One region of the Nesterenkonia sp. DZ6 genome, then DNA from elsewhere that is predicted to be linked to it. Evidence: riboswitches for the same ligand, from Rfam matches in the RefSeq annotation. Region 1 holds a riboswitch; the other holds the start of a gene.
What was found. Region 1 has a riboswitch for S-adenosylmethionine ahead of LTH93_RS05375 (acyl-CoA dehydrogenase family protein). Riboswitches for the same ligand answer to the same signal wherever they lie in the genome.
Positions count from the first base shown of each region.

Region 2: linked by a shared signal. The riboswitch ahead of LTH93_RS04410 (O-acetylhomoserine aminocarboxypropyltransferase/cysteine synthase family protein) and the one ahead of LTH93_RS05375 (acyl-CoA dehydrogenase family protein) in region 1 are both predicted to bind S-adenosylmethionine.

Region 1 is NZ_JAJOYW010000001.1:1,199,670-1,203,818, forward strand. It holds gene LTH93_RS05375 (acyl-CoA dehydrogenase family protein) at 59-1,360, opposite strand; SAM riboswitch class I at 1,366-1,452, opposite strand; SAM riboswitch class I at 1,715-1,801, shown strand; gene LTH93_RS05380 (flavin reductase family protein) at 1,810-2,340, shown strand; gene acs (acetate--CoA ligase) at 2,485-4,149, shown strand, end outside.
Region 2 is NZ_JAJOYW010000001.1:987,510-991,658, reverse strand. It holds gene LTH93_RS04420 (FAD-binding oxidoreductase) at 1-234, opposite strand, end outside; gene LTH93_RS04415 (linear amide C-N hydrolase) at 328-1,311, shown strand; SAM riboswitch class IV at 1,404-1,536, shown strand; gene LTH93_RS04410 (O-acetylhomoserine aminocarboxypropyltransferase/cysteine synthase family protein) at 1,668-3,080, shown strand; gene metX (homoserine O-acetyltransferase MetX) at 3,096-4,149, shown strand, end outside.

The sequences.
Region 1 (4,149 bases):
TGCAGCATCGGAGCTCGTCGGGTGGGGCCGGTTCTCAGGCGTTCTTCGCGGCGTTCTTCTACGCGCCGATCGGGGTCGCTGGCGGGCTGGCCACCGCAGACTGACTCGCGGTGTCCGGTTCGCCGACGCTCCACAGCCGGACCGGCTCGGCGCCGTTGACCCGGTGGTCCCCGGCGATCCGGGCCTTGTAGACCCAGGGGTTGTGGCTGGTGACGGTGCGGGCGTTGCGCCAGTGCCGGTCGAGACTCCGGGACTGGCTCACCCCGGAGGCGCCGAGGACGTCGAAGATCCGGGTGACCGCCTCCAGCACGGGCCGATGCAGCGCCACCTGGGCGCGTCCGGTGGCAAGCTCCACCGCGTTGGCCGCCTCGATCTGGGCTTGTTCCGTGGCGCTTCGCGCGGCGAAGGCGGCATCGAGGCTCGCGGCGGTGGCGAGGACCTGCGCACGCGCCAGCGCCGCCACGGCATCCACCTCTCCGACGGCCTGGAGCAGCTGCGGATCGGTGCGTGGGGTGCGGGTGTTGGCGTGGGAGAAGGTCCTCGAGCGCTCATGCAGCAGCGTTGCGGCGTCCCGTGCCGCGGCCTCGACGACGCCGGCGAGCACGATCAGCAGGAAGTGCTGGTAGAGCGCAGTCTGGTACGGGAAGCGATCGGTCAGTCCGCGCAGCTCCGACTCCTCCACCACGGCGTCGGTCAGCCGCGCGGTGCCGGAGCCGGTGGTGCGCTGTCCAAAGCCGTCCCAGTCGTCGTCGATCTGCACTCCGGGCTGGTCCCGGCGCACCAGCACGGCGAGCTCATTGCCCGCGGCGTCCCGGGCGGTGACGTCGAGCCAGTCCGCGAAGATCGCACCGGTGGTGTAGTACTTCACCCCTGTGACCCTGGGCCCGTCGTCGGTCTCGCTGACCATGGTGCCGGACTGGTGGAAGCCGCCCTTGCCCGGTTCGGTCCAGGCGTTGCCGACCAGCTCCCCTGCGGCCAACCTGGCGAGCCAGCGCTGCACGACGCGCCGGGCATCGGGCTGGGCATCGGGCCGGGCGTCAGGCGCGGAGTCAGGGGCGGAGTCAGGTCGGGCGTCGCAGCGCCACAGCAGATCCTCCTGGACCGCGAAGTGGCCGCGCAGCACCTGCGGGATGTTGCTGTCCTGGGCGGCGAGCTCCAGGAGGACCTCGGTGGTCTGCACCCAGTCCAAGCCGTATCCACCAGCCGGCTCCGGCACGCGAAGCCGTCCGATGCCACCTGCCACGAGGTCCGTGACCTCATCGCGGGCGAGCTCACGGCTGCGCTCTCGGTCGAGCGCGGAGAGGCCGACACGCTCAATGGCGTCGCGCAGATTCTGGGGCACAGGCAGCTTAATGTTCATTCTTTCCTCCATCGATTCTGGCGGTAGCACCCGGCATGCCCGGGTTGCTGCGACGTCTTCGGGCCAGATCCCTCGGTCGCTCTGGATGGTGATGAGGCTCAATATAGAGGATGCAGGGGCTCATCCGTCAAGTTCGGACGACGGCGGAAGCCAGACTCCGACTGACGGACCAGCGCCGAGCCGGGCGAACCATATCCATGAACGTCGTCCACCCTGACCTCCGTTGTGACCAGGTGTGTTCATCCAGCAGATCAAGGACACGTTCGGTGGTGACACCAGCGCCGAATGTCATATGGCGTCTCACAGTGCGAACGATTCTTGCTGGTCGGCGAGACGACGCGTAGCGTTGAGGTGTCACCATCCCGAGCGGCTGAGAGATCTGGCTCAGAGACGCCGCAGCAACCCGGATTCGCCGGGTGCTAACGCCAGGACCGATGGAGTTGATCTGCATGTCTGTTCCTGCTCGCACCCTTGAGAACCCCACCGCCGCGTCCCGTGTGGACTCCTTTGCGCTGCGCCACGCCCTGGCACAGTTTCCGCAGGGCGTCGTCGCCGTCGGCGCGGAGGTCGATGGGACACCTGAGGCGATCATCGCGTCCACCTTCACGGTGGGCGTCTCGCTGGAGCCGCCCCTGGTCACCCTGGCGGTGCAGCACGATTCCTCCACCTGGCCGAAGCTTGAGCGCAGCGGCGGCGAACTGGGCATCTCGGTGCTCGGCCGCGATCAGAACGGGCTGTGCAGGCAGATCGCGTCCAAGGACCGCGCCAACCGATTCACCGGGGTGGACTACCAGCTCCACGGCTCGGCGCTGCTGCTCGATGGGGTCCCGATGTGGCTGCGCACCCGGATCTACGACCGGGTCCGCGCCGGGGACCACGACATCATCGTGCTGGAGATCCTGGACCTGGGCTTCACCGAGGGCGCTCCTGGGCTGGTCTTCCACCAGCACGAGTTCAAGACCCTGACCACCCTGAGCTGACCCGAAGGACCCTTGTTGAGCATCCACCCTCGATCCACCGTGCCCGCAGCCGCGGCCACTCCCGAAGACCCGACGCACCGCGACACCCCCGAAACAACACCCTCGTGCAAGGACCAGCGCTCCGCGATCGTGCCCTCGGATCCGTTGAGCGCCGACGTGCACGCCTGGACGGACCCGCAGGACGAGGACCAGCGCATGGCATTCTGGTCCGCGGCCGCCACCCTGTTGGACTGGTCGACCCCGTGGGAGACCACCCACTCCTGGACCCCGCCGAACCCGGTCACCCAGCGCGGTCCGAAGATCGGCTGGTATGAGGGCGGGACGCTCAACGCCGCGGTGAACTGCGTGGACCGCCACGTCGCCGCGGGACGCGGGGAGAAGATCGCGCTGCACTTCGAAGGCGAGCCCGGAGACCGCGAGGACGTCAGCTACGCCGAGCTGGGCCGTCGGGTCAACCAGGCGGCGAACGCGCTGACCAGCATGGGCATCACCCGCGGGGACCGCGTGGTGATCTACCTTCCGGTGCTGGTGGAGACCATCGTGATCACGCTGGCCTGCGCCCGGGTCGGCGCGGTGCACTCGCTGGTCTTCGGCGGATTCTCCGCCGAGGCGCTGAAGTTCCGTGTCGAGGACACCGGGGCGAAGCTGCTGGTCACCACCGATGGTCAGTTCCGCCGCGGCAGGGCCGTGCCGGTGAAGGCCAACGCTGATGCCGCCGTCGTCGAGGCCACCGCCGAGCACGGCGGCAACCTCGAACACGTCCTGGTGATCAACCGCACAGACTCCCCCGTGGAATGGACGCCGGAGCGGGACCTCTGGTGGCACGAGGTGGTCGAGACCGCCTCCCCCGAGCACACCCCGGAGTTCTTCGACGCCGAGACCGAGCTGTTCATCATGTACACCTCCGGGACCACCGGCAAGCCCAAGGGACTCGTCCACACCACCGGCGGCTACCTCACCGGGGCCCTGTACACCTACCTGCGGCTCTTCGCCCACCCTGACCCGGAGCGGCGCACCCAGGACGTCCACTGGTGCACCGCCGACCTGGCCTGGGTCACCGCGCACACCTATGAGATCTACGGCCCGCTGGCCGCCGGCGCCACCCAGGTGATCTTCGAGGGCACGCCGAACACTCCGCATGAGGGCCGCCACTTCGAGATCATCGAACGCCACCAGGTCACCACCTACTACACCGCCCCCACGCTGGTGCGTTCCCTGATGGGCTGGTTCCCCGACGGTGTTCCGGCGCAGTATGACCTCTCCTCGATCCGGCTCGCCGGGACCGTGGGCGAGGCGGTCAACCCCGAGGCCTGGCACTGGATCCGCCGCGAGATCGGCCGCGACACCACCGACGACGCCGGCCGACCGGCGCTTCCCATGGTGGACACCTGGTGGCAGTCCGAATCCGGGTCCACGGTGCTCTCCCCGCGGCCCGAGGACGCCCGGTCGACGCACCCAGGGCTCAAGCCCGGGGCCGCGACCCGTGCACTTCCCGGCTGGGGCGCCGCCGTCGTCGATGAGGCCGGCCAGCAGGTGCCCGCGGGCACGCAGGGCAACATCGTGCTCACCCACACCGGCCCCTCGATGGCCAGGACCGTCTGGGGCAACCCGGAGCGGTACTTCACCTCCTACTGGGAGAAGTACGCGGAGCAGGGATGGTTCCTCGCCGGGGACGGGGCGCGGAAGGACGAGGACGGGGACATCTGGATCCTGGGCCGGATCGATGACGTCATCAACATCTCCGGACACCGGCTCTCCACGATTGAGATCGAATCGGCGCTGATCTCCCACCCCGATGTGGTCGAGGCC
Region 2 (4,149 bases), 210 kb from region 1:
CCCAGCCCCGCGGGTGATCAGCGCGAAGCCATGCTCGCAGGAGAGTCGCACCAGCAGTTGGACGTCCTGCGTCGATTCAGCAAAGACCACGGCGAGCGGCGGGTGCACCTGCCAATGCTCCAGCGGCCCCTGGTCGACCGCGTGGGCGTCGAGCTCCGCGGCGTCGGTGGTCAAGGTGCCCGGCGTGAAGGCGCTGCGCAGGGCTGTCAGGACGTCATTGTCGGAGGCACTCATGAAAGGTGAGTCTAGGTCAGGGTTGACCTCCGGATATGGCCTCCGACACACTGAGGCCCAGTTGGAGCCCAGGTTCGGTGAGAGGCCAGTCTGATGTGCACACGTGTGGTCTACCTGGGCGAGCAGGATCGTGTGCTGACGGCCCGTTCCATGGACTGGAACGCCGACCTGGGGACGAATCTGTGGGTCTTCCCCCGGGGGCTGCCGCGCGAGGGAGGAGCCGGGTCGGAGTCGCTGACCTGGACGTCCCGCTATGGCAGCGTGATCGCCTCCGGCTATGACATCTCGACCACCGATGGGATGAACGAGCGGGGGCTGGTCGCCAATGCCCTGTGGCTGGTCGAGTCGCGCTACCCGGGGCTCGACGATGCCCGGCCGAAGCTCTCCCTCGGCGCCTGGGCCCAGTACGTGCTGGACAGCTTCGCGACCGTGACGGAGGCGGTCGAATCACTCGCCCGTGAAGACTTCGCCGTGGTCACCGCCGGCGTGCCAGGGCAGCCGCGCCAGGCGACCATGCACCTGTCGATCTCGGATGCCTCCGGGGACAGCGCCATCTGTGAGTACCTGGACGGGACGCTGCAGATACACCACGACCGCACCCACCAGGTCATGACCAATTCACCGCCCTTCGCTCAACAGCTGGCGATCGACACCTACTGGCGCGGCATCGGCGGTACCGTCATGCTCCCGGGCACCAATCGCGCCGCCGACCGCTATGTCCGGGCAAGCTTCTACATCAACGCGGTGCCGCAGGTGGAAGACCGCACCATCGCGACCGCGTCGGTGTTCGGGGTGATCCGCAACGCGTCGGTCCCCTATGGGATCAGCACTCCGGGGCAGCCGAACATCTCCTCGACCCAGTGGCGCACCGTGGCGGACCACAAGGACCGTCGCTACTTCTTCGACTCCGCGCTGCGGCCCAGCGTCATCTGGGTGTCCCTGGACCGACTCGACCTGCGAGAAGGCTCAGGTGTCCGCCGCATGGATCTTGCTGATGGCCCGCCCGACGGCCACGCCGGCGACGTCAGTGATCTCTTCGAGCCCGCGGAGCCGTTCGCGTTCCTCGGGCCGGAGTGACTCGCGGCAGGGTGGCCGAACATGACGAACTGCGAACCCGACCCCTGGCCCGCACTTGCAAGGAAGCATTCCGCGATGCAGACTTGCTCCTAGGTCAAGAGTGCCAGCGCAAAACCCCGGTTTGCTGGCCGGCAACCCTCCAGTTCGCGGTGGGGTGCCCCGGGTGACGACCTGGCTGAAACAGTCAGTGAAGCAGTTCACCGACTCACTCAGCAAGCGCGGGCCACACACCAGTGCGGGCCCAACATCCCAGTCCTCAGGACAGGGCCGTACAGGATTCAGCGCCGGAAGCTCGACCACCGGCAGCGACGTTCACATCCGGCCCGGTTCCTGGGCCGCATTGAACGGAGAATCCTTTGAGCAACGAGAACACCTGGCAGTTCGAGACCCAGCAGATCCATGCCGGAGTCGCCCCCGACCCGGTCACCGGAGCACGGGCGCTGCCGATCCAGCAGACCACCTCCTTCGTCTTCCCGGACACCGCCGCCGCCGCGCGCCGCTTCGGACTCGAGGAGATCGCCCCGATCTACTCGCGCATCGGCAATCCCACCGTCCAGGCGGTGGAGGATAAGATCGCCGCCCTCGAAGGCGGAGTCGGGGCGCTCGCCGTCGGTTCCGGACAGGCTGCCACCACGCTGGCGCTGCTGAACATCGCTTCGGCCGGCAGCCACATCGTCGCCTCACCCACCCTCTACGGCGGCACACAGAACCTCTTCAAGCACACCCTGCCGAAGTTCGGCATCGAGGTCTCCTTCGTGGAGGACCCCGATGACCTGGAATCCTGGCGCGCCGCCACCCGGGAGAACACGGTCGCCTTCTTCGGCGAATCCGTGGCGAACCCGCGCGGGGACGTGCTGGACATCGAAGGCGTCGCCTCGGTGGCGCATGAGTTCGGGGCACCGCTGATCATCGACTCCACGCTGACCACCCCATACCTGATCAAGCCGATCGACTTCGGCGCCGACGTCGTCGTGCACTCGGCCACCAAATTCCTCGGCGGCCACGGCACGGCCATCGCCGGGGTGATCGTGGACTCCGGGCGCTTCGACTACTTCGCCCACCCGGAGCGCTTCCCCGGCTTCTCCACCCCGGACGAGAGCTACCACGGGCTGGTCTTCGGCCGGGATCTCGGCGCCGACGGGATCTTCGGGGTCAACCTCTCCTTCATCCTCAAGGCCCGGGTCCAGCTGCTGCGCGACCTCGGTCCGGCACTGTCCCCGCACAACGCCTTCGAGATCAACCTGGGGCTGGAGACCCTCTCGCTGCGGATCGAACGCCATGTCGAGAACGCGCAGAAGGTCGCCGAGTACCTGGAGGCCCATGACGCCGTGCGACGGGTCTACTACTCCGGTCTGCCCTCGAGCCCCTGCTTCGAGCGCGCTCAGAAGTACCTGCCCCGCGGATCCGGGGCGGTGCTGTCCTTCGAGCTCGCCGGAGGAGCAGCCCACGACGCTTCAGGTCAGGCCCGGGCGGGCCAGGCCTTCGTGGACGCGCTGGAGCTGCACTCGCTGGTGGCCAATGTCGGCGACGTCCGCTCCCTGGTGATCCACCCCGCCTCGACCACGCACAGCCAGCTCAGCGACGCCGAGCAGCGCGCCGCCGGAGTCAAGCCCGGACTGGTCCGGCTCTCGGTGGGCCTGGAGCATATCGACGACATCATCGCCGATCTGGACCAGGGCTTCGAGAAGGCCGCCCAGGGCGCTGTGAACGCGGCAGCGGAGGCCGGCGCGGACAATGTGACGAAGCAAGAAACCGCAGCGGCGGTCTGAGGTTAGGGTGATCAGGTGCTGAATGACTTTGGGAACAGGCCCGCCGGTGCGTTGAAGACCGCTGAGGTCGGCGCGTACACCTTCGAGGCCGGCGGGCGGCTGCCCGAAGTCACCCTCGCCTACGAGACCTGGGGCACGCTGAACGAGGACGGCAGCAACGCCGTCCTGGTCGCCCACGCCCTCACCGGTGACTCCCACGTCGCCGCCACCGCGGCGGATGCCTCCATCGGATGGTGGGAAGGGCTGCTCGGACCGGGCCGCCCGATCGACACCGAGCGCTGGTTCGTGATCGCCCCGGCCATGGTGGGTGGCTGCTACGGCTCCACCGGACCCGCCTCCCTGGATCCCGAGGGGAAGCCCTACGGCTCCCGATTCCCCTTCGTGACCATTCGCGACTCCGTGCATCTCGAAGCCCGGCTGGCTCATGCCCTGGGCATTCGGAAGTTCCACACGGTGATCGGCGGATCCATGGGAGGCGCCCGGGCGCTGGAATGGGCCGTGACCTACCCGGAGATGGTCGAAGGCGTGGCCGTCTTCGCCTGCGGAGCGGCCTCCACCGCGGAGCAGATCGCCTTCGGCCAGGCCCAGGTGCTGGCTGTGGAGAACGATCCCCATTTCGCCGGCGGCGACTATTACGGCGGCCCGGCGCCGCAGGCCGGGCTGGGACTGGCGCGCCGGATCGCGCACATCACCTACCGCGCGGAGTACGAGCTGGCGGTGCGCTTCGGCCGCTCCGCCCAGGGCATGGAAGACCCCGTCGGCTGGTCCCAGCGCAGGCGCGGGCGCTACCAGGTGGAGTCCTACCTGGACCACCAGGCCGAGAAGCTGCTCCAGCGCTTCGACCCCAACGCCTACATCGTCCTCGCCGAGGCCTTGATGAGCCACGACGTCGGCCGCGGACGCGGGGGAGTGGACCAGGCGCTCGCCGGGGTCACCGCGGCGCCATTCTTGGCGGCCGTGACCACGGACCGGCTGTACTTCCCGAAACAGTCCCAGGAGATCGCCGACGCGATCCCCGGGGACCATCAGGTGCACATGATCGACTCTCCGATCGGCCACGACGGATTCC